One region of the Pseudalkalibacillus sp. Hm43 genome, then DNA from elsewhere that is predicted to be linked to it. Evidence: a T-box and tRNA genes for the amino acid it is inferred to sense, from the RefSeq annotation. Region 1 holds a T-box; the other regions hold tRNA genes.
What was found. A T-box is a leader RNA that pairs with one kind of tRNA and senses whether it is charged. The one in region 1 lies ahead of ileS (isoleucine--tRNA ligase), so its partner is inferred to be a tRNA-Ile.
Positions count from the first base shown of each region.

Region 1 (10,651 bases):
CGTATATCCCCCGATGATTCCCACCAATACTGGAATCAAGCTGAAGAACCCTTTCAGGAAGACAGCAGCCAAGATTGTAATTCCTAATGTGACCAATGCTGCTGAGAAGTGAGTCAGGCTATATTCCTGAGGATCTGAGCCTGGGACGTACATCGCCATGTCGACTGCTGTTGTAGCAAGTCCTAACCCGATGACGATGATGACCGGACCGACAACGACCGGCGGCAGGATTTGAAGCAACCAACGTATCCCTAACGTACGAATCAGTAAGGCGACTCCTCCGTAGACGAGACCTGCCAAGAAGCTACCGACCATGACGGCTTCCATTCCGCCTAGCGATTTCGCCAGAACAATTGGCGCGATGAAGGCGAAAGATGAACCTAGATAAGCAGGGATTTGCCCTTTTGTAATCAATAAGTAAGCTAGTGTACCCAATCCACTGGATACGAGTGCGACTGCTGGACTGAGACCGACCAGGAATGGCACTAAGATCGTTGCTCCGAACATCGCGAACAGATGCTGGAAGCTCAACGTCAACCATTTCCCTGAGTTTGGCACTTCACGGATTCCGACTTCTTTTTGATTCATAATTGATTTCCTCCTCAGATTCGAGGCCCAAAAAAATACCTCTTTGCAGGCATGCAAAGAGGTTGGATGAAAGGGTGCTCCAGATATACAGATCTCCTGCATGTCCTGAACCGCACCATCTCACTCCCCTTTGCCAGCCTCACGGGACTGACTTAAAAAGGGCCTTATTAATTTTTTTGTATGATGACTTGATCTTTTTCATCGACTTCAGTTAGATCGACGCTTACGATTTCCTCACGGGATGTCGGTACATTTTTACCGACAAAATCTGGTCGGATCGGCAACTCTCGGTGTCCTCTGTCAATGAGAACGGCCAGTTGGATTTGCGAAGGTCGTCCGAGGTCCATGACCGCGTCCATTGCTGCTCTTACGGTTCTTCCCGTATAAAGGACATCGTCTACCAGTACAACTGTTTTATTCGTAATGTCTACTGGAATATCGGTACCTCTCAACATCGGTTCTTCATTCTCCGTCTTTTTGGATAAGTCATCCCGATATAAAGTGATGTCAACTTCCCCTTTGTTGACTTTTTCGCCTTCGATTTGCTCGATCCGTTCGCTAAGCCGGTTTGCAAGGTACACACCCCGTGTTTTGATACCGACCAGGACGAGGTTTTCTGTGCCCTTATTTCTTTCTAAGATCTCGTGGGCAATTCTCGTCAAAGCCCTTCGAATTGCTTGTTGATCAAGCAGTACGGTTTGTTCCATCACCGTTCACCCCCCTATTGTTGATTGACCACTATTTTACGTAAAAAAACCCTTTCACCGTGATGGCGAAAGGGTATACTTCTCCTGAAAAATCCATAGAGATGCAATTACTCTCATGGATTGACCGATTCCCTTCTCAGCCTCACGGGACTGATTTTAAAGGTGCTTTTCATATGTTGAACTGATTATCTCAAAGCCTCAGACAAGAGTCAAGCATTATTTCGACGAAGTTCGTCTAACAAAGTCGACATGTCTTCAGGAAGCTCAGAAGTGAATTCCATCTCTTCACCCGTCCGCGGATGGACGAATCCTAATGTCTTAGCATGCAAGGCCTGACCGGAGATGTCCAGTGTCTTCTTCGGTCCGTACTTCGGATCACCTGCCACAGGAAAATCGATGTAATGCATGTGGACCCTGATCTGATGTGTACGACCTGTCTCAAGGATACATTCGACAAACGTAAATTTGTTGAACCGTTCAATCACATTGAAGTGGGTCACAGCGTCTTTACTGTTTTTATCAGTGACCGCCATTTTTTGTCGATCATGGACATCTCGCCCGATTGGCGCATCCACTGTGCCTTTATTGTGAGGTATGACGCCATGTACGATCGCCTCATACTTTCGAGTCGTTGTCTTATCTTTCATCTGTTGACCTAAATGTTGATGAGCCTTATCGTTCTTCGCCACCACTAATAGACCTGAAGTATCCTTGTCAATCCGGTGGACGATGCCTGGTCTCAGCACGCCATTGATTCCGGACAAATCTCCACAATGTGCCATCAAGCCGTTCACTAACGTCCCTTTTAGATGACCTGGAGCAGGGTGGACGACCATACCTCTAGGTTTGTTGACGACTACTAGATCCTGGTCTTCATAGATGATATCCAATGACATCTGCTCAGGTACGACTTCCAATGGTTCCGGCTCTGGAATTTCAATCTCGATTTCATCCCCTGCCGAACATTTGTAATTCGCCTTTACCAATTCACCGTTCACTTTCACCCGTTGTTCTTTGATCCATTGTTGGACTTGTGTTCTGGATGCATCTTCCTGTTCATTGGAAATGACTTTATCGATTCTTTCACGGTTGATCGAATCTGCTACTTTAATAAAAACGTGTTCCATATTATGTCTCCTTAGAAGTTCTGCTTTCAAATAAAAATGCAATCGCAATCAGTCCGACACCGATCACTAATGCGGAGTCCGCAATATTGAAGATCGGAAAATCGTAAGTGAAGATGTAAAAGTCAAGGAAATCTACAACCTCACCACGAAACAATCGATCGATGAAATTGCCAATCGCACCACCAAGTATGAGTGCGAGAGATGTACTTAACAATACATTTCCTTTCGCTTCCGTATGTAGATAATATATGACTGCGATGATGACGACGATGGTCACAATGATGAACAGCCACATCTGTCCCTGGAGGATGCCGAATGCTGCCCCTCTGTTCCGATGAGAATGCAAATAAAAGAAATCCTCGATCAAGGTCACTTGCTGACCTAGTTCCATACGAGTGACGACCACCCATTTCGTAACCTGGTCGATGATCAATACTAAAATCGCTAATAGATAATAACGAGCGTTCTCCATGTTTCCCCCACCTTTGTTTCTATCCGTTTGATTTTAGCATAATAAAGGTACTTTCACAACGCTGTGGAGTTAGGTGGAGCAGTTCGTTGAAGCGATGTTGATTTCTTGAAAATCCACTCCCTTTTCGCACTTGCACAGGATGTTGTGACTTCTACGTTCCCCACAGGACGTGGTGGTGCATAGTCGAAGTTCCATTGTAAACCTAACTTTCAAGTTAGCAAGAAAAGAACAGTCAACTTATGACTGTTCTCCTTCATCTATGTTCGATTGCTCGTTCATATATTCATCGTATTGTACATTACGCTCGAATTTCACATGATCTGCTCCTGTATATCCTTCGATATCTGTAGAGACGAATTGCTCATATTCCTCCACATAACCTGTTTTGTCCTGGTTATCGATCAAGGATGAGTCTTCGTACGTCATACTGTTTTCATTGAAGGAAGCCACTTCGTAATATACATTCGGATCGTTGATTTCATTGTTCGTTTCTTCTGAGTAGTTTTCTTCCATAGATTGTATGATCTCTTCTTCGACAGGACGGTCCCTTGATATTTCTTGGTTAGGTGAGGCATCTTTAATGGTCCTCGCCGTAGGTAACGCTTCGAGTCGCTCCATAGGAATTTCCTGCCCTGTCACTTCACAAATTCCATAAGTACCGTTCTCCATCTGGTTCAACGAATATTCAATGTCAGATAGCTCTTCTTTCAGGTGTCCATCTAATGCTATATCTTTTTCACGTTCATATAGTTCAGTTCCTGAATCAGCGGGATGGTTATCATACTGTGAAAGTTCACCGGATGACGTATCGCTTGCGAAGCCTCGATTCAGACCGTAATGGTCATTTTGTTCAAATTCATGCTCGATTTCTTTTTTTCGCTGCTCTAGCTGTCTTTTCAAGTGATCGTATTTCATGTCCCAACTTCCCTTCTTGAAGAATCCTACGTTTAGTTTGACCAGAGCAGACCTTTTTACACCACTCAATCGTTAATGATTAGATCCATGAATACAAATATCCGATATCATTGGGATTTTGACAGATAAAAATTGGCAAAGATCACTTATTTAAGATACGCGCAGCATACAAGAAGATAGAATGTGAATGCTCCTTGTGAAAATGTAATACTGAAACCCGTGAAGTTACCTAACCTGAGGAGCTTTTGATAGGGTGAAAATGCCAAAACCAGTGAAGTCACCCACCCAAAGAGAGCTTATTGATAGGTGAAAACGCTGAAACCGGTGAAGTCACCCACTCAAAAAAGCTTTTTGACTGTCTGAAAAAACACGAACTCCTGAAGTGAGAGCGTTAATTGAATAAGTCATATAACGAAAAGGCTTAGAGAAGAAAAATTCTCCTCTAAGCCTTTTTTTTAAATAAATATCAATAGTTATTCTTTACGACTGTCGCACAACGTTGACAGAGGGTTGGATGTTGTTCGTCCTGTCCGACTGTTGTTGTAACCGTCCAGCAACGTTCACATGTTTCACCTTCTGCAGCTCGAACAACGATGGCAACTTGATCGTATGCTTCAGCGTCTTTTGGCGCTTCTTCTTTCGTACCGACTACTTCAGCATCGGAAACGATGAAGAATTTATCAAGTTCCATTACGCTTTCCAATAATTCTTTTGCATCCTTAGATGGGTACAGCTTGATGGATGCTGCAAGAGATTTACCGATGACTTTTTCATTACGGGCGTTTTCAAGAGCCTTCAATACTTCGTCACGGATATCCAACATTTGATCCCATTTTTTCAACAATGCATCAGCGTTATCGTATTCCTTCACTTCAGGCATGTGGCTCAGTTGGACACTTGCTTCCTTATCGCCAGGGATGTATTCCCAAACCTCTTCTGCAGTGTGCGCAAGAATAGGTGCAACCATTTGCGTCAACGCAACAACACTGTCATAAAGGACTGTTTGCATAGAGCGACGTTTATGATCGTCTTCTGCTTCAATGTACAACGTATCCTTCGCAAGATCGAGATAGAAGGAGCTCAATTCGATCGTACAGAAGTTGTGAATTGCATTGTACACCGATAGGAATTGATAATCATCGTACGCGTGTTTGACACGGTCGACGAGTTCGTTCACCTTCACAGCCATGTATTGATCCAATTCATTCATATCTTCATATTGGACACGATGCTGTGCAGGGTCGAATCCGTTCAAGTTACCAAGCATGAATCGAAGGGTGTTCCGGATTTTACGATACACTTCCGAAACTTGCTTCAAGATATCGTCTGATACACGTACGTCAGATTGGTAGTCGACGGACGAGACCCAAAGACGGATGATATCTGCTCCAAGCTGCTTCATGACCTTGATTGGGTCGATGACATTCCCAAGGGACTTACTCATCTTTTTACCGTCACCATCTAACGTGAATCCGTGCGTGATGATCGTTTTGTAAGGTGCTTTCCCTGTCACAGCGACGCTAGTAGAAAGGGATGAGTTGAACCAACCACGGTATTGGTCGGTACCTTCTAGATAGACATCAGCCGGACGTTCGAGTTCAGGGCGTTCGTTCAACACGCTTTGGTGAGAAGAACCGGAGTCGAACCATACATCCATGATGTCGGTCTCTTTCGTGAATTCTCCGTTCGGGCTGTGTTCAGATTTGAATCCTTCCGGAAGCAAGTCTTTCGTGTCCCACTCGAACCAGACATTTGAGCCATGCTCTCTGAACAAGTTCGAGATATGTTCGATCGTTTCTGGTGTGATGATCGGTTCACCGTCTTCACCATAAAATACAGGAATCGGAACACCCCAAGCCCTTTGACGGGAGATACACCAGTCATCTCGGTCCTTGACCATGTTGTGGAGACGAGTCTCACCCCAGCTAGGGTACCATTTCACATCTTTGATTTCGGATAAAATCTGATCTTTGATTTTATCAATCGATGCAAACCATTGGTCAGTCACACGGAAGATGATCGGCTTCTTCGTTCTCCAGTCATGTGGATAAGAGTGTGTGATGAACTCAAGCTTCAATAACGCACCGAGTTCTTTCAGCTTCTCAGTGATCGGCTTGTTCGCTTCATCATAGAACATGCCTTCATATCCAGGTGCTTCCTCAGTCATATATCCCTTGTCGTCTACAGGACAAAGGATGCCCAGGTTATAACGTTTACCGACTTTGAAGTCATCCTCACCATGACCTGGTGCGGTATGGACACAACCGGTACCAGAATCAGTCGTGACATGATCACTCAACACGACAAGTGAATCACGGTCATAAAGTGGGTTCGTCGTAACGACATGTTCGAGTTCTGCACCTTTCACTTTTTTCAATACTTCTGCGTTTTCCCAATCCAGTTCAGTCGTAAGGTGATCGAGAAGGTCTTCTACGACGACAAATTTACGTCCATTCGCTTCGACAACCACATAAGTGTAATCAGGATGTACGGAAATACCTAGGTTGGCAGGAAGCGTCCAAGGCGTCGTCGTCCAAATGACAACGGAAACATCCTGTTCCAACACGCCTTTGCCATCCTTCACAGGGAAAGCGACGTAGATGGATGGAGAACGCTTATCTTGATATTCGATTTCAGCTTCAGCAAACGCTGACTCAGATGATGGAGACCAGTAGACAGGTTTCTTCCCTTTATAGATAAGACCTCTGTTCGCCATTTCTCCGAATACTTTGATCTGTTCTGCTTCATACTCTTTGTTCAACGTGATGTATGGGTTCTCCCAATCACCGCGTACACCCAGGCGTTTGAATTGTTCTTTTTGAAGCTTCACTTGTTCCATCGCATACTCCGCACACATTCTACGGAACTCGGCAATGGAATGTTCTTTACGGTTCACTTTTTTCTTTTTCGCTAGCGCTGTTTCAATCGGCAATCCGTGTGTATCCCAACCAGGAACGTAAGGTGCATTGAAACCGTTCATCGATTTATAACGGACGATGATGTCCTTCAGAATTTTGTTTTCAGCGTGACCGAGATGGATATCCCCATTTGCATATGGAGGTCCATCATGGAGAATGAACTTTGGAAGGTCTTTGTTCTTCTCCTGCACTTTTTCATAGATCTTTTCGTTTTCCCAGTTCTCCTGGATTTTAGGTTCCTTATTTGGAAGACCGCCTCGCATTGGGAAGTCTGTCTTCGGCATGAGCAAGGTATCTTTATAATTCATCCATCTTTCCTGCCTTTCTTATTTTCTTATCTTTTTGGCTGCTTTGTGGTAGTAATCGAGAACAAAAAAACCTTCTCATCCCAAATAGGGACGAGAAGGTTGCTCGCGGTACCACCCTAATAGGTGCATGACTCAGATTAACGAAAGTCATGACCCACTTAAGCATTCGTAACGTGAATGACCCGCCCTCGCTTACTTTATATTTCAGCGCAGGAACTCCGGGGTGATTTTCCGATATCAGAACCTTTGTCAGGCTTCCACCATTCCCGACTCGCTCGGAAAGTTTCTGAAACGTACTGTCCCCATCCTAGTTTTCGTTTTAGACTGTTCTAAAAGTATATCGGATTCAAATTCACTTCGTCAAGTGACGTTTGCATTTTCAGTTTCGGACTCTTGAATTTGGTACTCTTCATCCTCATCTTCTGGAGGCATGAGCTGATCCCAATCTTCATTCTTCAGCATTTCCAATTGAGCCTCTATCAACATGCGGAACCGTGTACGATATACAGATGATTGCTTTTTCAATTCTTCGATATCCAACATGACTTTACGAGACTTCGCTAGTGATTCATTAATGATTCGATCAGCGTTCTTCTCTGCTTCCTTGATGATAAGACGCGCTTCTTTGTTCGCGTTGCGCTTCACTTCTTCCCCTGTTTCCTGCGCAACTACGATGGACTTGTTCAACGTTTCTTCAATGTTAGAGAAATAAGTCAATTTTTCTTCCATCTTGGCTAGCTTTTCTTGCAAGTCTTTCTTTTCGCGGATCACAGTCTCATAATCCTTGATGACCTGATCCAAAAACTCATTCACTTCATCTTCATCATAGCCACGGAATCCTCGATTGAATTCCTTATTATGAATATCCAATGGTGTTAAAGGCATGACGCCACCCCCGTATCGATGTCTTACTAACTGTTTTTTCGACATATTGTCTATTGATTCCTGCTGTCATTTCGATTTTTTTGTTCCGTAAGAGATTTTCCACTTTCCCTTTTTGCTCTGTCCATCTATGGAAATGAGCTTTGCCCGGCCTAAACCTCGGACTGAAATCTGGTCACCCGCTTCAAGTAAGCTCGATGGTTGTTCGACAACTTTCCAGTTCAACTTGACCTTTTTATTCGTGATGAAAGGTACGACTTTCGCACGTGAGAGACGGAATATCTCCGCAAGAATGACATCAAGACGGAGTGAGGAAACGGTGCTCTGTGAGTCAGCCCATTCGTCATCCGTCTGGATCAGTTGATTGCTTGGAATCTCACTAACCTTCACCTTGCTCTTCCCTATTGATGTCAGATTCAAACGGACATAATCAGCAATTTCTCCAGCAACGACGATCTGGCATCTTTCGTCCGCGATAAGGATATCCCCGAATTTCTTCCGCTTTATTCCCAGGCTCATCAAGGCACCGAGGATGTCCGAATGCTTCAACGTCACGAACTTGGAAGGATACTCCACTTCAAGACATTGGACTTCGTAATCATCCGCTTCAGGTTCATAATAAACGGGGTACAACAAGGTTCGAGTTCTCTCGATGCCCTGGTACCCCTTCCATAAATCGAATTGTATCTCATCATTCTTACCCATCAGAGCAACTAGAATCTGTTGTTCTCTTGGATCCAGAAAATCTGTCACTTTCATCCGATATTGGTCTGTTACAATCCTCCGCCATTCCAAGACTTGATCAATGAATGGTTGTTCTTCTGGTCTGAAATGTTCGTAAATAGACATCCTCAATCCAACCTAAAACATGTTGAATAACGAAACGATTCCGATTTCAACAAAGTAAAGTGCAAACAATGCGACGATTGGGGAAAGATCAATCATCCCAAGCGGCGGAATGATCTTACGGAACCAGGATAAGAACGGCTCACAAATGGATCCTAAAAATTGTCCAAAGGAAGATTCTCTGGCATTCGGTACCCAGGACATGAAAATGTAAATGATGATCAGCCATCTGTAAGCGCTGACTCCAAACAAGATTATTTCTAATAGCATGCTCTATACCACCCTTTTGTTCTACTATTCTTCTCCAGCCATTTCTGAGATGGCACCTGACACATCCACATTATCTGGAGTGCACATGAACGTATTCGGTCCAAGCTTCTGTATATCTCCACCGATGGCATACACGGTGCCGCTTAGAAAATCGACAATTCGCTTCGCTTGATCGAGTGGGATTCTCTGGAGATTCATGACAACCGCACGGCGGTTTTTTAATTGATCTGCAATTTCTTGTGCCTCAGAATATGTACGCGGCTCTAGCAAAACCACTTTGACTTGTTGTTGGACACTTTGCAGACTGACGATGTTCTGACTCTGGCTCTTCTGATCCCGTCGAGAACGGCTCATCGTTTCATATTCTTCGCCGTTTTCTTCATCGACTTCATATACTTCTTCTTCGTACATGTCGTCATCAAATGCAAAAAAATGTTTCAACTTCGATTTGATTCCCATGGTGAGCCTCCTTATAGTATATGTTCAATACCATTTATATTTCTTTACCGACTAAAGAAGTGCCGATTCGTACGAATGTCGCACCTTCCTCTACGGCAATCTCATAATCATTTGACATGCCCATGGACAGCTCTGTGCAAGGAGCAAACGGAAGATTCAGAGCTTGTACATCTGTCTGCAGTTTGCGAGTCTTTTTAAATATGTTCCGCAATCGCTCCTCGTCCTCAATATGCGGTGCCATCGTCATTAAGCCTACAACTTCAATCGAGTCATAAGGCTCGAGTTGTTTAATGAAATCAATCAACTGCTCAGGCTCTATTCCATGTTTCGACTCTTCACCGGAAACGTTGACTTGAACGAAGCACTTCACTTTACGATCAGCCCGTTTATTGATTTCTTTTGCTAATGACTTGCGGTCGAGCGAATGTATGTAATCCACCTTATCGATGATGGATTTCACTTTACGGGACTGGAGTGTCCCTATGAAATGCCATCGGATGTCGCCGGTAACTTGTCCATGCTTATGTAAGAACCCTTCATCCCGATTTTCCCCAAGATGAACAACTCCAGCATCAACCGCATTTTGTGTGGTCTCGACGCTCACGTATTTAGTGACAGCAACCACAGATACATCTTCAGGATCCCGACTTGTCTTCTGACAAGCCGTTTCAATTCTATGACGTATGTGATTCAAGTTATCTTGGATATTCAAAATTACCGGTTTCACCTCCTACTCTTTCATCATGATGAAAGCTAGCATTCTGCCGGTGCTTCCATTTTCTTTACGATGTGAAAAGAAATCTTCAACCCCACAGCTCGTGCAGTGGTCGGTGACATGAATATGTTCTTCTCGTATCCCCGATTGGAGCAGCAATTGCTTATTCAACATCTGCAGGTTCAACATGTACTTTCCTTCACTTTTCTGCGTATAAGGTTTCGAGGACCCTTCTGGTAAGATGGCTTCCACATGAGAAATGACGCGCTCATCCACTTCATAACAGCATTGCTGTATGGAAGGACCGATCCAAGCTTCGATATCAGAAGCAGGCACATGCTCATTCTTTTCCCATTTGGAAATCATTTCTTGGGCAATTCCAGAAACCGTGCCTTTCCACCCTGCGTGGACCACCCCGATGATGGAATGACTTTTCGATATAAA
Region 1 covers NZ_CM135129.1:908,455-919,105, forward strand. Annotated here, with positions in the region: gene ACXQIQ_RS04820 (solute carrier family 23 protein) at 1-588, opposite strand, end outside; gene pyrR (bifunctional pyr operon transcriptional regulator/uracil phosphoribosyltransferase PyrR) at 756-1,295, opposite strand; gene ACXQIQ_RS04830 (RluA family pseudouridine synthase) at 1,505-2,422, opposite strand; gene lspA (signal peptidase II) at 2,424-2,894, opposite strand; gene ACXQIQ_RS04840 (TraR/DksA C4-type zinc finger protein) at 3,132-3,809, opposite strand; gene ileS (isoleucine--tRNA ligase) at 4,276-7,035, opposite strand; T-box leader at 7,119-7,353, opposite strand; gene ACXQIQ_RS04850 (DivIVA domain-containing protein) at 7,396-7,920, opposite strand; gene ACXQIQ_RS04855 (YlmH family RNA-binding protein) at 7,987-8,766, opposite strand; gene ACXQIQ_RS04860 (YggT family protein) at 8,779-9,033, opposite strand; gene ACXQIQ_RS04865 (cell division protein SepF) at 9,058-9,492, opposite strand; gene ACXQIQ_RS04870 (YggS family pyridoxal phosphate-dependent enzyme) at 9,527-10,204, opposite strand; gene pgeF (peptidoglycan editing factor PgeF) at 10,223-10,651, opposite strand, start outside.

Region 2 (10,651 bases), 1.2 Mb from region 1:
CAAAGAGAAGGACGAGCTGTTGCTGGTGAAAGCAGGGAATCCACTCGGTTTAAGATTGGAAAGCTTTTATGGCATGCGTTTCGTGCTCGGATTGAGTGGGCTGACTTTTTCGATTTTTTATGTATTCCTTGGTATGCCGTTCAGCTTGATGGTCCTTTTACTGTTTCCGTTAGGAGGCTTTTTCGGTCCGAATCTCTGGCTGTTGTTGAGGGCGAGAGAACGCCAGGAACAAATCAGTACGATGATGCCGGATTTCCTAGATACTGTGAGCGTCACTTTGCAGGCTGGGGTAAGCTTAGACGGGGCATTGAAACAGGTGACGAAACAGCTGACGGGCCCATTGAGTGAAGAGATCGACCGGTTCAACCGGGAGATTGAACTAGGTGTACCGAGACGTACCGCGTATGAAAACCTGTTGAATCGAAACTCTTCCAAAGAGTTGAAGATGCTTGTCTCTTCCTTGCTGCAAGGTTCGTCCTTAGGCGTTCCGGTTTCTGAAACGTTTAAAGTTCAGGCGGATGACTTACGGGCGATGCGTGGATTCAAAGCGAAAGAGAAAGCAGCGAAAGCGAGTCCACAAATTACGTTAGTTACGACATTCTTTGTTGCGCCAGCCGTTTTTTTCCTGATTATCGGCATGCTCATCTTGAATGTCATTTATAATCCAGGTGCATTCGGTTTAGACTCCTTCTTCTAAGAAGGGTTTACTATAAATCTACTAACCATAAAGGAGAGATATTATTATGAAGAAAATGTATGTAAAGATGACGTCTGCTCTCAATAAATATGTAAAAAATGAACGAGGAGCTCAGGCGTTGGAGTGGGTAGCTTTAGGGCTGGTTGTATTAGCAATCATGGGCGCAATTGCAAGTTCCCTACAAGGTGGAGGGGCTACAGACATTGCGAATGCGATTAAAGAAAAAATTGCACAAATGATCAGCGATATGTAACGGATATGTTCAGGAGACTAAAAAAACTCACAAAAAATGAGCGTGGGTCACAGCTGATCGAATTCATAGCTGTATTCCCGATGGTGATTCTCGCCATGATGTTCATTTGGCAGATGGCCCTAGTGGCCTACACAGTTGTTGTTTCTGAATCAGCTGCTCGTGATGGTGCACGAGCGGCAGCGGTGGATGGAAATGCTGCTGAAGTAGCCAAAACTTCTGCTGGGAACTTGGAATTAGAAAGTGTAAATACCGAAGACAACGGCGAAGAAGTGACCGTTACAGTAGTCGTCAAAGTTCCAACGGTATCCATACCGCTTGTAGGGCAAATTGATTATACTTTGGACGCGGATGCAACGATACCGAAAGAGGAAGAAATTGAGGATTGATCAACGTGAAAAAGTATTTGGAAAATCAACGTGGCGGCAGTATGCTCCTAGTCATCGTAGGTATGCTGCTTGCCTCCATTTTTATCAGTTTCATGTTTTTCGATTTCTTTAACGTGTTCATTTCAAAACGGGTCAGCCAGACGAGTGCGGATGCCGCTGTGCTAGCAGCTGCGAAAGAGGCTAGGTTGGTCTATGAAGAAAAGTATACGGATGCAATCGAGTCTGAACTGGAAGACTTGCGCGACCTTTTTGATGATAAAAAAGAAGATGATGGAAGTGAAGAAGGTGGAGAGGGAGAAGAAACTGAGCCCCCACCTAATCCAGATACGATATTCGATGGACTCATTGATGAAGTGAACAAAATTTATAAAAAAGCGACAATGCCACCTAGTTTAAAAGATTGGCTGGAAGATCCAGATGCTGAAATCGATCCGGTTGAAGCATTAAAGTATTTTTATGATGATGATGAGCTTAGTTCGATGGCTTGCTCAGCTGTAAAAGGAGACATGGAACGGATTCGTCAGGCTGCAGAAGATTATGCAAAGAAAAATGGAGCTGACCGCAACGTAACTGTAGATTTCAAACAGAGTGAATTCAAGATTTTCGTAGAATCAGAAAAAGACGGAAGCTTTGTCACAGTCGATGATGAGTTATTCGAAGGAATTGATGCAGACGCTTCCGCGACGATCAAACAGCCGAAAGGGATCGACATCGAATGTAACTAGTGAAACTAGGGCGAGATGAACAGGTTAGGGAAAACTCGGGAGGAAAGGAAATGATGGATTCCAAAGCAACATGGCAAAAACGGATGATCATCTTATTCGTCACGTTGTTTGCTCTGCTCATACCCGTCGCAAGTGTGAGTGCGAACATCGGCAATTATGAGTATGAAGATAACGGGCTGACCAGTACAGATGGTGACGGTTCTGGTGAAAATGAGAACAATGATCCTGGTGGGCTTGTTGGTTGGTTTGTAAAAGCGAAAGATATTACTGGGGACTTTGTTGATAAAACCCGTGACTTTTTTGATCCGGCGATAGAAGCTGGAAAAGATACATGGGAGTGGACCAAGGGTAAGTTTTCTGACGGCTGGGAATGGACGAAGGATAAAGCTTCAGACGGTTGGGATTGGACCAAGAATAAATGGGGTGACTTTACTGAATGGACTGGAGATGTCTGGGAAGCAACACCTGATTGGGTCAAATCTTCTCTCGCTTTTGTTGGAGTGGGAGCCGCAGCGGTTGGTATTGCTGCTGCAGGTATCATCTCCGCACCCGTTGCAGCTGTTGCTATAGTAGGAGCAGGTCTCGCCGGCGGACTCTATTATGCTCTGAACGGAGGATCCGATGCCTATAGTTTCACTGGAGCACTAGGATGGACTGCAGGAGGCGCAATCCTTGGTGGTGTAGGCCAGGCAATTGGGGCTGTAGGAGCAGGGCTGAATGCCTTAAGAATTGCCGGAGGAAGACAGCTCGCATCTATGAGACTAGGATATATCTTGAACAGGTTTGCTACTGGTGGTAGCGGCTTGAGAGCAGGGTTGCAGGTGGCGAAAGGATTGGGAGCGGCATGGTTAAAGGTTGGATCACCTTTAGCGATTATTACATTTCTTTCACATATAACTAACTTTGCTTTAACAGGTGAATTAGATAGAGGTGAGATGTTCTTTGATGTAGGTGTAACATTTCTAACTGCACCACTTGGTTTTGGTCTAACAAAAAGCTTGTTAAGTTCTGTAAGAACATTTAAAGTGTTTGCTACTCATTTATTTGGTGGTGCGGTAATTGGTGGTTTTTCAAATGTTGCGATGCAAGCCTATAAAGGTGATGCGACTGCAATGGACTTTCTCATAGGTTCAGCTGTAGGTTTATCATTCGTGATACCTGATACTTATGTAAATAAAGTTGTAAATAATTCGAGTGTAGAATATTCATATGAATATCTTAAGAAACAGTTAAGTGATGTCTGGTCAAATCACATGGATCAAAAAGTAGATTCAAAAGGGAACAAATAATTACTAGTAAGGAGTAACTAATGAGTGACAAGACATGGAAATATGTACAAATATTTTGTTATACATTCATAATTGTCGGAGGTTTCTTTGCGGTTTATTTAACTGCTGAACCAGTTGGTAATGGGGAATATCAAATGGTAAGAAGACCCTGGTGGTTTAACCCGTTAATTGGTCTGTTACTTGTTTCTGGATTTACAGTAACTTTAGCAGAGGTCCGTCGCCGGAATGGGGGAGAAGTTACAGGTAAAGTAGTCGGTCAAACATTTCTATGGATTGCTATAACAGTAGGTTTCCTTATGTTTATTTGGTATTTAAGAGGAGATTTTAATTAGTAGATTAAGTGTCTTTTTTTGATGCATTCGGGAATATAAATGCTGGAGTTATAATCCAAACATTCTTGTACATCGGATTCTTTGGGGAGTTATATTTCTATTCAGGGATCTAACCGGCTAACTTAATTAGTAATTCTTAATCTGAGGTTGAACCTAATGAGTGATAAAACGTGGAGATTATTTCAAATATTAGGTTATCTAATCATCATTAGCGCAGTAGGGGTAATGTTTGCAGTTACTGAACCGGTTGGTGAAGGAAACCGTAAGATGATTGAAAGGCCATGGTGGTTTAATTGGTTCGTTGGATTAACCGTCATATCCGTGTTCACAGTAACTTTAGCAGAGGTCCGAAGAAGAAATGGTGGTGTGGTTAACGGTAAAGTCATCGCCCAAACCATCACATGGATTGCTATTATAGTAGGTGGATTAATGTTCGTCTGGTACCTACGTGGTGATTTCAACTAATTCAAGGAGTGAGTATTAGTGAGTAGTAAAGATTGGTCCATCGTACAGTGGGCTTCCTTTGGTGGAGCTCTATTGCTTCTGTTCATGACTTTCTTGATGACAGGAGATATACAGGGGAACCGATTGGTCCTCGTCAATCCAACTCCTTGGATGTATGTTCTTTTCGGATTATCTATGATCGGCTATTTCTTTTTCATATTGGCTCACATCTGCAAGCGTAATGACGCGAAAAGAATCACCTTACGTCTTGCAGGACAAGCTTTCTTTTGGACGGTTATCTTTTATTGGGCACTTTATATCATTAATCAAATCTAATTTTACATAATACAATACACGACTTGAGGAGGAAAAATATGAAAAGGGCGTATTCGATTATATCTCTTATTCTATTAGTAGTATTCATCACAGCATGCTCAAACGATTCAAGTGGTGAAGCATCTAAGGAAAAAGAAAAGCCAAAAGAGAAACAAGAGGAAACGTTCGATTATCCTGAAGCGGCTACTGACGCGGAAGGAATCATTGAACAGGGAGCAGGAAAATATACGGAAGTTATTTTTGAAGAAGATGAAGACCAAATTGATACTCAAAAGCTAGAAGAAGATTTTGTAAAAGAGCTAAAGGACCTACCGAGTGATGTTTCAACTGAACAAATCTATGACTTTATGATTGCAAATGGGGCGTTCCCTTATCAGAAAGTTAATCAACAATATGATGATTTCGACCCTACCTATTTAGTGAACGCAGCTGAAGGGGAACAGAAGAAGCCAAAAAACATCGTCTTTCTATTAGATGCCAGTGGTAGTATGGCTGGACAGGTGACAGGCGGTGTGAAGATGGATCTTGCAAAATCAGCGTTGAAACGAGCTGCTAGTAACCTTGATCCATCGACGAAAGTGGCATTAAGAGTTTATGGTCACAAAGGAAGTAATGCGGATAGTGATAAAAAAGTGTCGTGCGACAGCAGTGAAATGGTCTATCCTTTGAACACCTATAATGAAGAAAACTTCCAAACAGCTCTATCCAAGTTTAAGCCCACTGGCTGGACGCCGATTGCATCTTCGCTACAGTTAGCAAAGGATGATTTTAAAGGTGCAAATGGTAATGAAGTGGAGAACATCATTTATGTCATCAGTGATGGTGTAGAAACCTGTGATGGGGATCCGGTCCAGGCTGCAAAAGAAATTCATGAATCGGACTTAAACATTACCGTAAATGTCATAGGGTTTAACTTAAACCAAGAAGGCAAGAAACAATTAAAAGCAACCGCACAAGCAGGTGGGGGAAAATATAAGGACGTAAACTCTCAAGCTGACCTTCAACAATCCTTGCAGGAGTTTGTTGATGAAGTAAAAGCAGGAATATATAGAGATCTCGACAATGTGAAAGAGGGAATAAATATCAACACCTGGTATTTAGACCAATCCAACAAGCTAAGAAAGATTAATGACAACTTCTCCGTATTTGCAAAGAAAGAATATAACCTATTGACTGGGTTCTTAGACGGTATTGAAGATGAAGGAAAGCTGAAAGAGGGCATGTATTCAGATTTGAGAGATATGATTTATCAACGCTCTGAAACAATGAAGGAATACAGTCAAAAACGTCATGATGAATTGGAAAAAGAATTAGAAGAAGCTCACAAACAAGCACAAAAAGAATTAGATGAAAAACAGAAAAACAATTAAACTATAAGAAGAATAGCCTGCGACGGCTATTCTTCTTTCCTTCTAAAAGGAGTCAGCCACCCTGCAATGAGCGAAGAGAAAGGTACCCCCATTACAATGGCTAAACAAATATGTACGATATCGGCCATGGAACTGTAAGGGACTATGTATCGGAAGACCAATTTCATCAATTGCAAAAACCCGTAGAACGAAAGTAGGAAGATCATTGAATATAGGATTCTGTACACATTAGACCACCATCCTTTACAGCACTTTCTTACTATATAAAATACATTCACTAATACCGTTTAAAATCCTTTTTAATTTTTTTCGGATTTATGGTTGACCGTCTATAACATGGATGGTATATTAGAAAAGTCGCTTCGGGAGAGAGGCGAAAACAGCTCTTTGAAAACTGAACAAAAGCCAAGCGTGAAACGGGTTTTTATATAAAAACCCCGAATCAATTTCGATTTACATTTAATGAGCAATCAAACACTTTATTGGAGAGTTTGATCCTGGCTCAGGACGAACGCTGGCGGCGTGCCTAATACATGCAAGTCGAGCGGATCAATGGGGAGCTTGCTCCCCTGAGATCAGCGGCGGACGGGTGAGTAACACGTGGGCAACCTGCCTGTAAGACTGGGATAACTCCGGGAAACCGGGGCTAATACCGGATAATACTGACCACCACATGGTGGAAAGTTGAAAGATGGCTTCTAGCTATCACTTACAGATGGGCCCGCGGCGCATTAGCTAGTTGGTGAGGTAAGGGCTCACCAAGGCGACGATGCGTAGCCGACCTGAGAGGGTGATCGGCCACACTGGGACTGAGACACGGCCCAGACTCCTACGGGAGGCAGCAGTAGGGAATCTTCGGCAATGGGCGAAAGCCTGACCGAGCAACGCCGCGTGAGCGATGAAGGCCTTCGGGTCGTAAAGCTCTGTTGTTAGGGAAGAACAAGTACCGTTCGAATAGGGCGGTACCTTGACGGTACCTAACCAGAAAGCCACGGCTAACTACGTGCCAGCAGCCGCGGTAATACGTAGGTGGCAAGCGTTGTCCGGAATTATTGGGCGTAAAGCGCGCGCAGGCGGTCTCTTAAGTCTGATGTGAAAGCCCACGGCTCAACCGTGGAGGGCCATTGGAAACTGGGGGACTTGAGTACTGGAGAGGAGAGTGGAATTCCATGTGTAGCGGTGAAATGCGTAGATATATGGAGGAACACCAGTGGCGAAGGCGGCTCTCTGGCCAGTAACTGACGCTGAGGCGCGAAAGCGTGGGGAGCAAACAGGATTAGATACCCTGGTAGTCCACGCCGTAAACGATGAGTGCTAGGTGTTGGGGGGTTCCACCCTCAGTGCTGACGTTAACACATTAAGCACTCCGCCTGGGGAGTACGGCCGCAAGGCTGAAACTCAAAGGAATTGACGGGGGCCCGCACAAGCAGTGGAGCATGTGGTTTAATTCGAAGCAACGCGAAGAACCTTACCAGGTCTTGACATCCTTCGCTACTTCTAGAGATAGAAGGTTCCCCTTCGGGGGACGAAGTGACAGGTGGTGCATGGTTGTCGTCAGCTCGTGTCGTGAGATGTTGGGTTAAGTCCCGCAACGAGCGCAACCCTTGATCTTAGTTGCCAGCATTCAGTTGGGCACTCTAAGGTGACTGCCGGTGACAAACCGGAGGAAGGTGGGGATGACGTCAAATCATCATGCCCCTTATGACCTGGGCTACACACGTGCTACAATGGATGGTACAAAGGGCAGCAAAACCGCGAGGTTGAGCGAATCCCATAAAGCCATTCTCAGTTCGGATTGCAGGCTGCAACTCGCCTGCATGAAGCCGGAATTGCTAGTAATCGCGGATCAGCATGCCGCGGTGAATACGTTCCCGGGCCTTGTACACACCGCCCGTCACACCACGAGAGTTTGTAACACCCGAAGTCGGTGAGGTAACCTTTTGGAACCAGCCGCCGAAGGTGGGACAGATGATTGGGGTGAAGTCGTAACAAGGTAGCCGTATCGGAAGGTGCGGCTGGATCACCTCCTTTCTAAGGAGTCCTTTTAGGACATAACAGCCCTTCGGGGCAACACGCTTTGGCTTTTGTTTAGTTTTGAATGAGCTTGTTTTACATCATATATAACAAGATTGTTCGGGCCTATAGCTCAGCTGGTTAGAGCGCACGCCTGATAAGCGTGAGGTCGGTGGTTCGAGTCCACTTAGGCCCACCATTTTTGAATATAAACCTTTTGGGGCCTTAGCTCAGCTGGGAGAGCGCCTGCCTTGCACGCAGGAGGTCAGCGGTTCGATCCCGCTAGGCTCCACCATTATCCTATTGACATTCCGTTGGTAGGGTTTTATAATTCATAAACACATCATTCTTAGTAGAATGATAGAAACGTTCCTTGAAAACTAGATAACGAAAATTCTTGAAAACAAGACATCGAAACGTCATTTAATGACAAAGTAAGTAAAGTGTAAGTTCATTCATAACGTGGTTAAGTTATGAAGGGCGCACGGTGGATGCCTTGGCACTAGGAGCCGACGAAGGACGGGACGAACACCGATATGCTTCGGGGAGCTGTAAGTAAGCTTTGATCCGGAGATTTCCGAATGGGGGAACCCACTGTCCGTAATGGGACAGTATCCATACCTGAATACATAGGGTATGAGAAGGCAGACCTGGGGAACTGAAACATCTTAGTACCCAGAGGAAGAGAAAGCAATCGCGATTTCCTGAGTAGCGGCGAGCGAAACGGAATCAGCCCAAACCAAGAGGCTTGCCTCTTGGGGTTGTAGGACACTCTATACGGAGTAAGAAAGGAACGGCGTAGGCGAAGCGGTCTGGAAAGGCCCGCTAGAAGAGGTAACAGCCCTGTAGCCAAAACGTCGTTCCCTCCAGAGTGGATCCTGAGTACGGCGGGACACGTGAAACCCCGTCGGAATCTGGGAGGACCATCTCCCAAGGCTAAATACTCCCTAGTGACCGATAGTGAACCAGTACCGTGAGGGAAAGGTGAAAAGCACCCCGGAAGGGGAGTGAAAGAGATCCTGAAACCGTGTGCCTACAAGTAGTCGGAGCCCATTAACGGGTGACGGCGTGCCTTTTGTAGAATGAACCGGCGAGTTACGATAACGTGCAAGGTTAAGTTGAGAAGACGGAGCCGCAGCGAAAGCGAGTCTGAATAGGGCGAAGGAGTACGTTGTCGTAGACCCGAAACCGAGTGATCTACCCATGTCCAGGGTGAAGTTCAGGTAACACTGAATGGAGGCCCGAACCCACGCACGTTGAAAAGTGCGGGGATGAGGTGTGGGTAGGGGTGAAATGCCAATCGAACTCGGAGATAGCTGGTTCTCCCCGAAATAGCTTTAGGGCTAGCCTCGTGGTGAGAGTTCTGGAGGTAGAGCACTGATTGGACTAGGGGTCCCCACAGGATTACCGAATTCAGTCAAACTCCGAATGCCAGGAACTTGTCCACGGGAGTCAGACTGCGAGTGATAAGATCCGTAGTCGAGAGGGAAACAGCCCAGACCATCAGCTAAGGTCCCCAAGTATACGTTAAGTGGAAAAGGATGTGGAGTTGCCCAGACAACCAGGATGTTGGCTTAGAAGCAGCCACCATTTAAAGAGTGCGTAATAGCTCACTGGTCGAGTGACTCTGCGCCGAAAATGTACCGGGGCTAAACGTATCACCGAAGCTATGGATTGTACCTTTGGTACAGTGGTAGGGGAGCGTTCGAAGGGCTGAGAAGCGAGACCGGAAGGACTCGTGGAGCGCTTTGAAGTGAGAATGCCGGTATGAGTAGCGAAAAGAGAAGTGAGAATCTTCTCCATCGAAAGCCCAAGGTTTCCTGAGGAAGGCTCGTCCGCTCAGGGTTAGTCGGGACCTAAGCCGAGGCCGAAAGGCGTAGGCGATGGACAACAGGTTGATATTCCTGTACCACCTCCTTTCCGTTTGAGCAACGGGGGGACGCAGGAAGGTAGGGAGAGCGCGCTGATGGATATGCGCGTCCAAGCAGTCAAGGCCGGTGGATAGGCAAATCCGTCCACCATACGGCAGAGCTGTGATGGCGAGGGAACTAAAGTACCGAAGTCCCTGATCCTACACTGCCAAGAAAAGCCTCTAGCGAGGAAAGAGGTGCCCGTACCGTAAACCGACACAGGTAGGCGAGGAGAGAATCCTAAGATGCTCGGGAGAACTCTCGTTAAGGAACTCGGCAAAATGACCCCGTAACTTCGGGAGAAGGGGTGCTCTGATAGGGTGTATGCCCGAGAGAGCCGCAGTGAAAAGATCCAAGCGACTGTTTAGCAAAAACACAGGTCTCTGCGAAGCCGTAAGGCGAAGTATAGGGGCTGACACCTGCCCGGTGCTGGAAGGTTAAGAGGAGGGGTTATCCCTTACGGGAGAAGCTCTGAATCGAAGCCCCAGTAAACGGCGGCCGTAACTATAACGGTCCTAAGGTAGCGAAATTCCTTGTCGGGTAAGTTCCGACCCGCACGAAAGGTGCAACGACTTGGATACTGTCTCAACGAGAGACCCGGTGAAATTATAGTACCTGTGAAGATGCAGGTTACCCGCGACAGGACGGAAAGACCCCATGGAGCTTTACTGTAGCCTGATATTGGATTTTGGTATCGTTTGTACAGGATAGGTAGGAGCCTTAGAAGCCGGACCGCTAGGTTCGGTGGAGGCGTCGGTGGGATACTACCCTGACGGTATTGAAATTCTAACCCAGGACCGTGATCCGGTTCGGAGACAGTGTCAGGTGGGCAGTTTGACTGGGGCGGTCGCCTCCTAAAGTGTAACGGAGGCGCCCAAAGGTTCCCTCAGAATGGT
Region 2 covers NZ_CM135129.1:2,117,531-2,128,181, reverse strand. Annotated here, with positions in the region: gene ACXQIQ_RS11255 (type II secretion system F family protein) at 1-697, shown strand, start outside; gene ACXQIQ_RS11250 (hypothetical protein) at 744-950, shown strand; gene ACXQIQ_RS11245 (hypothetical protein) at 1,046-1,336, shown strand; gene ACXQIQ_RS11240 (pilus assembly protein TadG-related protein) at 1,342-2,061, shown strand; gene ACXQIQ_RS11235 (hypothetical protein) at 2,112-3,350, shown strand; gene ACXQIQ_RS11230 (hypothetical protein) at 3,371-3,682, shown strand; gene ACXQIQ_RS11225 (hypothetical protein) at 3,908-4,147, shown strand; gene ACXQIQ_RS11220 (hypothetical protein) at 4,166-4,462, shown strand; gene ACXQIQ_RS11215 (VWA domain-containing protein) at 4,501-5,832, shown strand; rRNA gene ACXQIQ_RS11210 (16S ribosomal RNA) at 6,312-7,863, shown strand; tRNA gene ACXQIQ_RS11205 (tRNA-Ile) at 7,968-8,044, shown strand; tRNA gene ACXQIQ_RS11200 (tRNA-Ala) at 8,065-8,140, shown strand; rRNA gene ACXQIQ_RS11195 (23S ribosomal RNA) at 8,310-10,651, shown strand, end outside.
Region 2: it encodes a tRNA-Ile, which carries the amino acid that the T-box ahead of ileS (isoleucine--tRNA ligase) is inferred to sense. The anticodon was not compared.

Region 3 (10,651 bases), 1.4 Mb from region 1:
CCACCGAACCTAGCGGTCCGGCTTCTAAGGCTCCTACCTATCCTGTACAAACGATACCAAAATCCAATATCAGGCTACAGTAAAGCTCCATGGGGTCTTTCCGTCCTGTCGCGGGTAACCTGCATCTTCACAGGTACTATAATTTCACCGGGTCTCTCGTTGAGACAGTATCCAAGTCGTTGCACCTTTCGTGCGGGTCGGAACTTACCCGACAAGGAATTTCGCTACCTTAGGACCGTTATAGTTACGGCCGCCGTTTACTGGGGCTTCGATTCAGAGCTTCTCCCGTAAGGGATAACCCCTCCTCTTAACCTTCCAGCACCGGGCAGGTGTCAGCCCCTATACTTCGCCTTACGGCTTCGCAGAGACCTGTGTTTTTGCTAAACAGTCGCTTGGATCTTTTCACTGCGGCTCTCTCGGGCATACACCCTATCAGAGCACCCCTTCTCCCGAAGTTACGGGGTCATTTTGCCGAGTTCCTTAACGAGAGTTCTCCCGAGCATCTTAGGATTCTCTCCTCGCCTACCTGTGTCGGTTTACGGTACGGGCACCTCTTTCCTCGCTAGAGGCTTTTCTTGGCAGTGTAGGATCAGGGACTTCGGTACTTTAGTTCCCTCGCCATCACAGCTCTGCCGTATGGTGGACGGATTTGCCTATCCACCGGCCTTGACTGCTTGGACGCGCATATCCATCAGCGCGCTCTCCCTACCTTCCTGCGTCCCCCCGTTGCTCAAACGGAAAGGAGGTGGTACAGGAATATCAACCTGTTGTCCATCGCCTACGCCTTTCGGCCTCGGCTTAGGTCCCGACTAACCCTGAGCGGACGAGCCTTCCTCAGGAAACCTTGGGCTTTCGATGGAGAAGATTCTCACTTCTCTTTTCGCTACTCATACCGGCATTCTCACTTCAAAGCGCTCCACGAGTCCTTCCGGTCTCGCTTCTCAGCCCTTCGAACGCTCCCCTACCACTGTACCAAAGGTACAATCCATAGCTTCGGTGATACGTTTAGCCCCGGTACATTTTCGGCGCAGAGTCACTCGACCAGTGAGCTATTACGCACTCTTTAAATGGTGGCTGCTTCTAAGCCAACATCCTGGTTGTCTGGGCAACTCCACATCCTTTTCCACTTAACGTATACTTGGGGACCTTAGCTGATGGTCTGGGCTGTTTCCCTCTCGACTACGGATCTTATCACTCGCAGTCTGACTCCCGTGGACAAGTTCCTGGCATTCGGAGTTTGACTGAATTCGGTAATCCTGTGGGGACCCCTAGTCCAATCAGTGCTCTACCTCCAGAACTCTCACCACGAGGCTAGCCCTAAAGCTATTTCGGGGAGAACCAGCTATCTCCGAGTTCGATTGGCATTTCACCCCTACCCACACCTCATCCCCGCACTTTTCAACGTGCGTGGGTTCGGGCCTCCATTCAGTGTTACCTGAACTTCACCCTGGACATGGGTAGATCACTCGGTTTCGGGTCTACGACAACGTACTCCTTCGCCCTATTCAGACTCGCTTTCGCTGCGGCTCCGTCTTCTCAACTTAACCTTGCACGTTATCGTAACTCGCCGGTTCATTCTACAAAAGGCACGCCGTCACCCGTTAATGGGCTCCGACTACTTGTAGGCACACGGTTTCAGGATCTCTTTCACTCCCCTTCCGGGGTGCTTTTCACCTTTCCCTCACGGTACTGGTTCACTATCGGTCACTAGGGAGTATTTAGCCTTGGGAGATGGTCCTCCCAGATTCCGACGGGGTTTCACGTGTCCCGCCGTACTCAGGATCCACTCTGGAGGGAACGACGTTTTGGCTACAGGGCTGTTACCTCTTCTAGCGGGCCTTTCCAGACCGCTTCGCCTACGCCGTTCCTTTCTTACTCCGTATAGAGTGTCCTACAACCCCAAGAGGCAAGCCTCTTGGTTTGGGCTGATTCCGTTTCGCTCGCCGCTACTCAGGAAATCGCGATTGCTTTCTCTTCCTCTGGGTACTAAGATGTTTCAGTTCCCCAGGTCTGCCTTCTCATACCCTATGTATTCAGGTATGGATACTGTCCCATTACGGACAGTGGGTTCCCCCATTCGGAAATCTCCGGATCAAAGCTTACTTACAGCTCCCCGAAGCATATCGGTGTTCGTCCCGTCCTTCGTCGGCTCCTAGTGCCAAGGCATCCACCGTGCGCCCTTCATAACTTAACCACGTTATGAATGAACTTACACTTTACTTACTTTGTCATTAAATGACGTTTCGATGTCTTGTTTTCAAGAATTTTCGTTATCTAGTTTTCAAGGAACAAAATCCTCGTTGCTTCTTAGCGCAACGAATATTCATTATACGGACCTAATGACGAAATGTCAATAGGTTTTTTGGTGGAGCCTAGCGGGATCGAACCGCTGACCTCCTGCGTGCAAGGCAGGCGCTCTCCCAGCTGAGCTAAGGCCCCGAAAGGGGTGTTATTAAAATAAATGGTGGGCCTAAGTGGACTCGAACCACCGACCTCACGCTTATCAGGCGTGCGCTCTAACCAGCTGAGCTATAGGCCCGAACAATCTTGTTATATCTATTGATGTAAAACAAGCTCATTCAAAACTAAACATGGCTACTACTTGAATAGCATCTTTGCTGCCATGCGCCGAGGAAGCCTTCTACAAAGCGTTCTCTTGTTAGACGCAGGCGCAAAAGCCTATTTAGTTGGAGAGTGTTAGCTCTCTCAAAACTGAACAAATAACCAAGCGTGTTGCCCCGAAGGGCTCATGTCCTAAAAGGACTCCTTAGAAAGGAGGTGATCCAGCCGCACCTTCCGATACGGCTACCTTGTTACGACTTCACCCCAATCATCTGTCCCACCTTCGGCGGCTGGTTCCAAAAGGTTACCTCACCGACTTCGGGTGTTACAAACTCTCGTGGTGTGACGGGCGGTGTGTACAAGGCCCGGGAACGTATTCACCGCGGCATGCTGATCCGCGATTACTAGCAATTCCGGCTTCATGCAGGCGAGTTGCAGCCTGCAATCCGAACTGAGAATGGCTTTATGGGATTCGCTCAACCTCGCGGTTTTGCTGCCCTTTGTACCATCCATTGTAGCACGTGTGTAGCCCAGGTCATAAGGGGCATGATGATTTGACGTCATCCCCACCTTCCTCCGGTTTGTCACCGGCAGTCACCTTAGAGTGCCCAACTGAATGCTGGCAACTAAGATCAAGGGTTGCGCTCGTTGCGGGACTTAACCCAACATCTCACGACACGAGCTGACGACAACCATGCACCACCTGTCACTTCGTCCCCCGAAGGGGAACCTTCTATCTCTAGAAGTAGCGAAGGATGTCAAGACCTGGTAAGGTTCTTCGCGTTGCTTCGAATTAAACCACATGCTCCACTGCTTGTGCGGGCCCCCGTCAATTCCTTTGAGTTTCAGCCTTGCGGCCGTACTCCCCAGGCGGAGTGCTTAATGTGTTAACGTCAGCACTGAGGGTGGAACCCCCCAACACCTAGCACTCATCGTTTACGGCGTGGACTACCAGGGTATCTAATCCTGTTTGCTCCCCACGCTTTCGCGCCTCAGCGTCAGTTACTGGCCAGAGAGCCGCCTTCGCCACTGGTGTTCCTCCATATATCTACGCATTTCACCGCTACACATGGAATTCCACTCTCCTCTCCAGTACTCAAGTCCCCCAGTTTCCAATGGCCCTCCACGGTTGAGCCGTGGGCTTTCACATCAGACTTAAGAGACCGCCTGCGCGCGCTTTACGCCCAATAATTCCGGACAACGCTTGCCACCTACGTATTACCGCGGCTGCTGGCACGTAGTTAGCCGTGGCTTTCTGGTTAGGTACCGTCAAGGTACCGCCCTATTCGAACGGTACTTGTTCTTCCCTAACAACAGAGCTTTACGACCCGAAGGCCTTCATCGCTCACGCGGCGTTGCTCGGTCAGGCTTTCGCCCATTGCCGAAGATTCCCTACTGCTGCCTCCCGTAGGAGTCTGGGCCGTGTCTCAGTCCCAGTGTGGCCGATCACCCTCTCAGGTCGGCTACGCATCGTCGCCTTGGTGAGCCCTTACCTCACCAACTAGCTAATGCGCCGCGGGCCCATCTGTAAGTGATAGCTAGAAGCCATCTTTCAACTTTCCACCATGTGGTGGTCAGTATTATCCGGTATTAGCCCCGGTTTCCCGGAGTTATCCCAGTCTTACAGGCAGGTTGCCCACGTGTTACTCACCCGTCCGCCGCTGATCTCAGGGGAGCAAGCTCCCCATTGATCCGCTCGACTTGCATGTATTAGGCACGCCGCCAGCGTTCGTCCTGAGCCAGGATCAAACTCTCCAATAAAGTGTTTGATTGCTCATTAAATGTAAATCGAAATTGATTCAGGGTTCTTATAAAAAGACCCGTTTCACGCTTGGCTTTTGTTCAGTTTTCAAAGAGCTTTCGACTCGCTAAAAGCGAACCGTTTTTGTGTTTGTCGCTTATTGGCGACTTTATTAATTTATCACACGGCTTTGTCGATGTCAACAAAGAATTTCATCGTGTGTTGTCGCGAAATCAGTTTTTCCAACGACGAAAAATAATATACCATCTTTCTTGAGTCGATTCAATACATTTTTCAAAAATAGATCTAAATTCCTGAGTAAAAATAAAAAGAGCCGATCCTTGTAGGATCAGCCCTTTGTTTTCATTTACTCGCTGCGGTGTCTCATTTGTGGGAAGAGCAGCACGTCTCGGATCGATGGAGAGTCCGTTAACAGCATAACTATACGATCAATTCCGATACCGAGTCCTCCGGTTGGCGGTAGACCGTATTCTAATGCTTCAATGAAATCGTTGTCCATCATATGTGCTTCGTCGTTTCCTTCCTCACGTTCTTTCAATTGACCTTCGAATCGTTCACGCTGGTCAATTGGATCGTTCAACTCGGTGAAGGCATTCGCATGCTCACGTCCGACGATGAAGAGCTCGAAACGATCTGTGAAACGAGGGTCTTCAGCATTTTTCTTCGCTAATGGAGAAATCGCAACCGGATGTCCGTACACGAATGTCGGTTGAATTAGTTTCTCTTCAACGAAGTGTTCAAAGAATTCATTGACCACGTGTCCGAATGACATCGTTTCTTGAACAGGGACATTGTGTTCTTTTGCAAGTGCACGAGCTTCTTCATCACTCATCTCTTGCCAGAAGTCCACACCTGTATGCTCTTTCACCGCATCCACCATATGGAGGCGAGTCCATTGCGGCTTAAGATCTACTTCATAATCGCCGTATTTCACTGTCGTCGATCCGAGAACATCTTCAGCCACATGAGCGATCAAGTTTTCTGTCAGAGTCATGACATCTTGATAATCTGCGTAGGCTTCATAAAGCTCCATCATCGTGAATTCAGGGTTGTGTCGAGTGGAGACACCTTCGTTACGGAATACACGGCCGATTTCATATACCTTTTCCATTCCACCGACAATCAATCGCTTCAAGTGCAACTCGATTGCAATTCGCATGTACAGCTCCATGTCGAGTGAGTTATGGTGCGTAATGAAAGGACGAGCAGAAGCTCCACCTGGGATAGAGTGCATCGTAGGTGTTTCTACTTCAAGGTAACCGTTGTTGTCCAAGTATCGGCGCATGGATTGTAAAATGCGACTACGTGTAATGAACGTGTCTTTCACTTCAGGGTTCATGATCAAGTCAACATAACGTTGACGGTAGCGTTGCTCGATGTCCTTCAAACCATGGAACTTGTCCGGAAGAGGACGGAGTGCCTTTGAAAGCAGTGTGAAGTCTGTCACTTTAACGGAGAGTTCTCCGACTTTCGTCTTGAAAGCGACCCCTTTCACTCCGACGATGTCTCCGATGTCGATCGTGTTGAACAATTCGTATTGCTCGTCCCCTACTGAATCCTTACGTACATACAATTGAATCTGACCAGTCAAATCTTGCATATGAGCAAATCCAGCTTTACCTTTGCCACGCTTTGTCATGATTCTTCCAGCAAGAGAGACTTCGTTGTTTTGTTCTGATAAGTCTTCCTTAGAGATTTCATCGAAGTTTTTCACCATGGATTCAGCCGTATGGGTACGGTCGAATCGATGTCCGAAAGGATCGATCCCTAAATCCTTCAATGTATTCAATTTTTCTCGTCGAACGAGTAATTGGTCATTTAATTCTACGTCCTGACTCATTTGTATCACTCCTAATCAATCAATTCACGTCCAAAATATTGTACTTAATTGTATCTCCATAAAGCGAGACAGATACTTGCTCGCCTTTTTTCCGTAGTAATAACTCTTTGCCTAACAGAGAATCGACAGAAAGATATCTCATCGTCGGGGAGGCTTCCACTGGATGGACCAGCATGTAGGTTTCAGCTTCCTCTAAGTAGGAATCGAACAACGTGACTTTCGATCCGATCGTAATGACTCCCTTTCGGCTTCCTTCTTGTAAAGGCTGTGCAGCATACAACAATCGTTCGAGGTCCTGTATCCGTTGATCATAGAACCTGTTTTCTCCCTCAGACTGCTGAGGGTCAACTTCCGGTGCAGTCTTTCTACTTTCATAAACTTCAATCAAATCCGTAGCTAACTTCTTGATGCCTTCACACGTGAGCTGGGTTACTTGTTCACTCATACTCATCCTCCTATTAATAGGTTGCTTGTGTTGACACCAAGAGGTATGTAAACAGTATTCTCTAAGAGTACACCGTTATCCTACTTTAACTTCTTTTTGTTATTTCACCGATTTGGAACGTGTTGTTCCACTCTTTTACGACTGCTGTACTTTTTTTGGAGAAAGTTCTTCTAATGATATTTTCAAAGTCTGACTGACTTTTTGGATCATATCTTCATCTGGCATGCGATTCCCTCGTTCAATCTCACCGAGAATCGATACAGATATGTTCATTTCCCCTGCGAGCCCTTCTTGGGTGAAACCTTTCAGTTTTCGAAAAGCCCGAATTCGCCTTCCCCATTGTTCCGCTTCCATACGTATACTCCTTTTTTGTCCAATCTTTCTTCGATGACCTTCTCAAAGTTTTCATCCGTATGTGGAAATTGCAAATCAGGTTGAAGCTCATAAAGGGGAATCATGACAAATCCTCTTTCGAGCATTCTAGGATGTGGTATTTTTAGGTCTTCTGATAGTATATTCTCTTGATTATACAACAAAATGTCAAGGTCTATCGTGCGTGGACCCCAGTGTACCTCACGTGTACGGTCGAGCTTCTTTTCGATCTTCAATAAAAGATCCAACAACTCATGAGGTGGGATTTCCGTCTCGATCTTCGCCACCATATTCAAAAAAACATCTTGATCGGTATAACCGACGGGTTCTGTTTCATATATGGAGGATACTTTCACGACATTCGTCTGATCGAGAGAATCAATTTCCTTCAAAGCACTTCGCAAAAAACCGGAACGGTCTCCAATGTTGGACCCTAATGCAATGAAAACATCCTTCATGTACGAGACCTCTTGATTTCAATGGCTACTGCATCATAGTGTCCTGGGATTGGTGGATCCGGTTTGATGACCTTCACTGTACACGCCTCGACGATCGGGAATTTTTTGAGTAAGGCTTGGGCGATGTCTTCTGCAATCGTCTCTACGAGCTTCTTCGGTTTCCCTTCGACGATTTCTTTTGTAAGTTCATAAGCTTGACCGTAATGGACAGTGCTCTCGATGTCATCGGATTTCGACGCTTCGGTCAAATCACATTCTAAGATCAAGTCGACATTGAAGCGTTGCCCCAATTTGTTTTCCTCAGGGTATACACCGTGATAACCATAAAATTTCATATTATCGATATAAATTTTATCCATGTTGCACAGCTCCCTTCTTCATTAGCATGGCATCCATCATCATGGCCATGCGTTTGTTTTCAAGCACATCGTGTACACGAACGAGCTGACATCCTTTTTGTATGCCTAGACAAGTTGTTGCGCCTGTCCCCTCCATCCGTTGATCCGCCTCGGTCTGGAGAACTTTCCCGATAAAGGATTTCCGCGAAGTTCCGAGTGTGACGGGATAGCCGAGTTTCGTCAGCACCTCCAGGTTCGCCATCACTTCAAGGTTATCTTCATACGTTTTTGCAAAACCAATTCCCGGATCGAGGATGATGTTCTCGTCTTTCACGCCAGCTTCTTTTACAAGATCAATGCTTTCCCTTAGACCTTTTGCAATGTCCGACATGAGATGGTCATAACGATTTTCGTCCTGGTTATGCATCAAGATGATCGGCACTTGATAATCTGCTGCAACTTCAGCCATTTTCGTATCCGCTTTAGCTCCCCAAACATCATTGATGATGTCGGCACCTGCTTCTATAGCCTGTTTGGCTACTTCTGCTTTATACGTATCAATTGATATAGGTACATCCACCGCGGCCCGAACCGCCTTGATGATCGGAACGACCCTTTCAATCTCTTCTTCAAGGGAGACCTTTTCCGCTCCTGGGCGAGTCGACTCTCCACCGATGTCGATAATATCTGCACCGGCGACTACCATTTCTTCAGCATGCTGTACGGCGCGATCAATGGAGTTGAAGTTACCGCCATCTGAGAAAGAATCGGGTGTGACATTGAGGATTCCCATGATCCAAGTGCGCTCGTTCAGATCTAATGATTGGTCTCGGAGGTTGATTACCCATGGATGTTGCATCCGTTCTAGTCCATCCAACAGTTCTTTGAGTTCTCTACCAACAAGGGTGACTTCATCCGATTCATGTCGAAGCAGGTCTTCTACAGCTAACTGCATTCCGTATGAATGACCAAGCAACAAGGCATGGGTCGTCTCCGCATCCATTTCTTCAGCGCCTTCGGATATGATGGAATCCAGACCTTTCTGAAGCATCGTTTGTTTCACCAACCAAGCGACTTTCAACGAAAGATCTTCTAATCGTACGACCGTTTTACTCGCAATTAACCGATTTCTTCTATCCCGATCGATCCTTGCTCCAACAGACATAAGCTCATTCATAGCATCCGTTTCAGTGCGCGGGTGGATAATGATAGGGTTGTATCTCATTTTGTAAAATCCTTTCTATGGTCTCCTCGACCAGCGTCTTTCTCGATCCTGTTGATAGTAGCGGAACAGTTCTGTCGTCACTTCTCCTGTATCACCAGGAAAAGAAGTATCATCTATCGTTCGAACGGCGGTGATTTCTTGAACAGAGTTCGTCAAGAAGCATTCGTCTGCATTGAGAAGATCTTTTTGTGTATACCGTCCTTCTTTCACCGGAATACCTAGTTTCTCACAAAGCGACATCACATATTGCCTTGTGATCCCATTCAATATACCAGTATCAAGCGAAGGGGTATGAACGATCTTTTCTTTTACCCAAAAAAGGTTAGAAGTGATGCCTTCCGCTACAAAACCATCGGCTGTCATAAAAATGCCTTCCGTACTTGGATCGTTGATTTCCTGCTTCGCGATCAAGTTATTCATGAAATGATGGGATTTCCATCGCTCATGCCCCTCAGGACTGCTTCTTTTGACAGATAGAATACGGGCTTTTTTCTGCTGTAGCTCCACTCCTGCTTGCGGTAAAGAGCTTCCATAGATCAGTACGGTCGGTTTTGTAAAATGAAGCGTCCTTAATGCAGCTTCTCCTTCACCCGCCGAGAGGTTGATACGGATACTCGCATTTTTCCATTGGTTCCGTTCAAGCAGCTGATGGATGATTTCCAACACATCGTTTTTCTCGAACGTATAGTCAATGTTGAGGTCCTGCAGAGCCTTGTTGATTCTGTCCAAGTGATCGTCCAACAGAAAGGGATGGCCGTGATAGATGCGGAGTGTTTCAAAAAAGCCTATACCGTACAAGTACCCATAATCAAATGGAGAAATCCTTGCCTCGCTATCTTCTACAATTTCGCCATTCAGGTAGATGTACATACCAATTCACGTCCATATTCTGCAATAAAATTGCGGAGAAGCTGTTTACCGTTCTCTGTCATGATGGATTCAGGGTGGAATTGCACACCTTCAATCGCCAGGGTTTTGTGGCGGATCGCCATGATTTCTCCCTCTTCCGTTTCAGCAGATATGTCGAAACAGTCTGGCAGAGTGCCACGATCGACAATGAGCGAGTGATAACGAGTCGCTAACATGTCAGGCATCATCCCTTGGAAAATCGTTCTACCATCATGCAGTATTGGTGATGTTTTACCGTGCATCAGTCTCTCTGCACGTACGACCTCTCCTCCAAACACTTGTGCAATGGATTGATGCCCTAAGCAGACTCCGAATATCGGGATTTTCCCAGCAAAATAGCGTATCGCTTCCAGGCTGATCCCCGCTTCATCAGGACTGCACGGTCCTGGCGATATCATCAAATAACTTGGGTCAAGCTGTTCAATTTCTTCAATGGTGATTTCGTCATTCCGTTTGACGATCAGTTCCTCACCCAGCTCTCCAAGGTATTGAACCAAATTGTATGTGAAAGAATCGTAATTATCGATCATCACAATCATTTTCTACACCCTCTTCGTTGTTGCTTGTTCACTTAGTTCTTTTGCATGCCAGAGCGCTTTCGCTTTCTTCAAGCTTTCCTTGAATTCAGCTTTCGGGTCCGAATCGATGACGATTCCGGCGCCAGCTTGGACATGTGCTTTCCCATCCTTACAGATCATTGTCCGAATCGCAATATTCAACTCAGCATCACCATCAAATCC
Region 3 covers NZ_CM135129.1:2,347,982-2,358,632, forward strand. Annotated here, with positions in the region: rRNA gene ACXQIQ_RS12560 (23S ribosomal RNA) at 1-2,194, opposite strand, end outside; tRNA gene ACXQIQ_RS12565 (tRNA-Ala) at 2,364-2,439, opposite strand; tRNA gene ACXQIQ_RS12570 (tRNA-Ile) at 2,463-2,539, opposite strand; rRNA gene ACXQIQ_RS12575 (16S ribosomal RNA) at 2,772-4,323, opposite strand; gene lysS (lysine--tRNA ligase) at 4,671-6,164, opposite strand; gene ACXQIQ_RS12585 (GreA/GreB family elongation factor) at 6,184-6,609, opposite strand; gene ACXQIQ_RS12590 (helix-turn-helix domain-containing protein) at 6,745-6,963, opposite strand; gene folK (2-amino-4-hydroxy-6-hydroxymethyldihydropteridine diphosphokinase) at 6,915-7,439, opposite strand; gene folB (dihydroneopterin aldolase) at 7,436-7,798, opposite strand; gene folP (dihydropteroate synthase) at 7,791-8,636, opposite strand; gene pabC (aminodeoxychorismate lyase) at 9,018-9,872, opposite strand; gene pabA (aminodeoxychorismate/anthranilate synthase component II) at 9,857-10,450, opposite strand; gene pabB (aminodeoxychorismate synthase, component I) at 10,454-10,651, opposite strand, start outside.
Region 3: it encodes a tRNA-Ile, which carries the amino acid that the T-box ahead of ileS (isoleucine--tRNA ligase) is inferred to sense. The anticodon was not compared.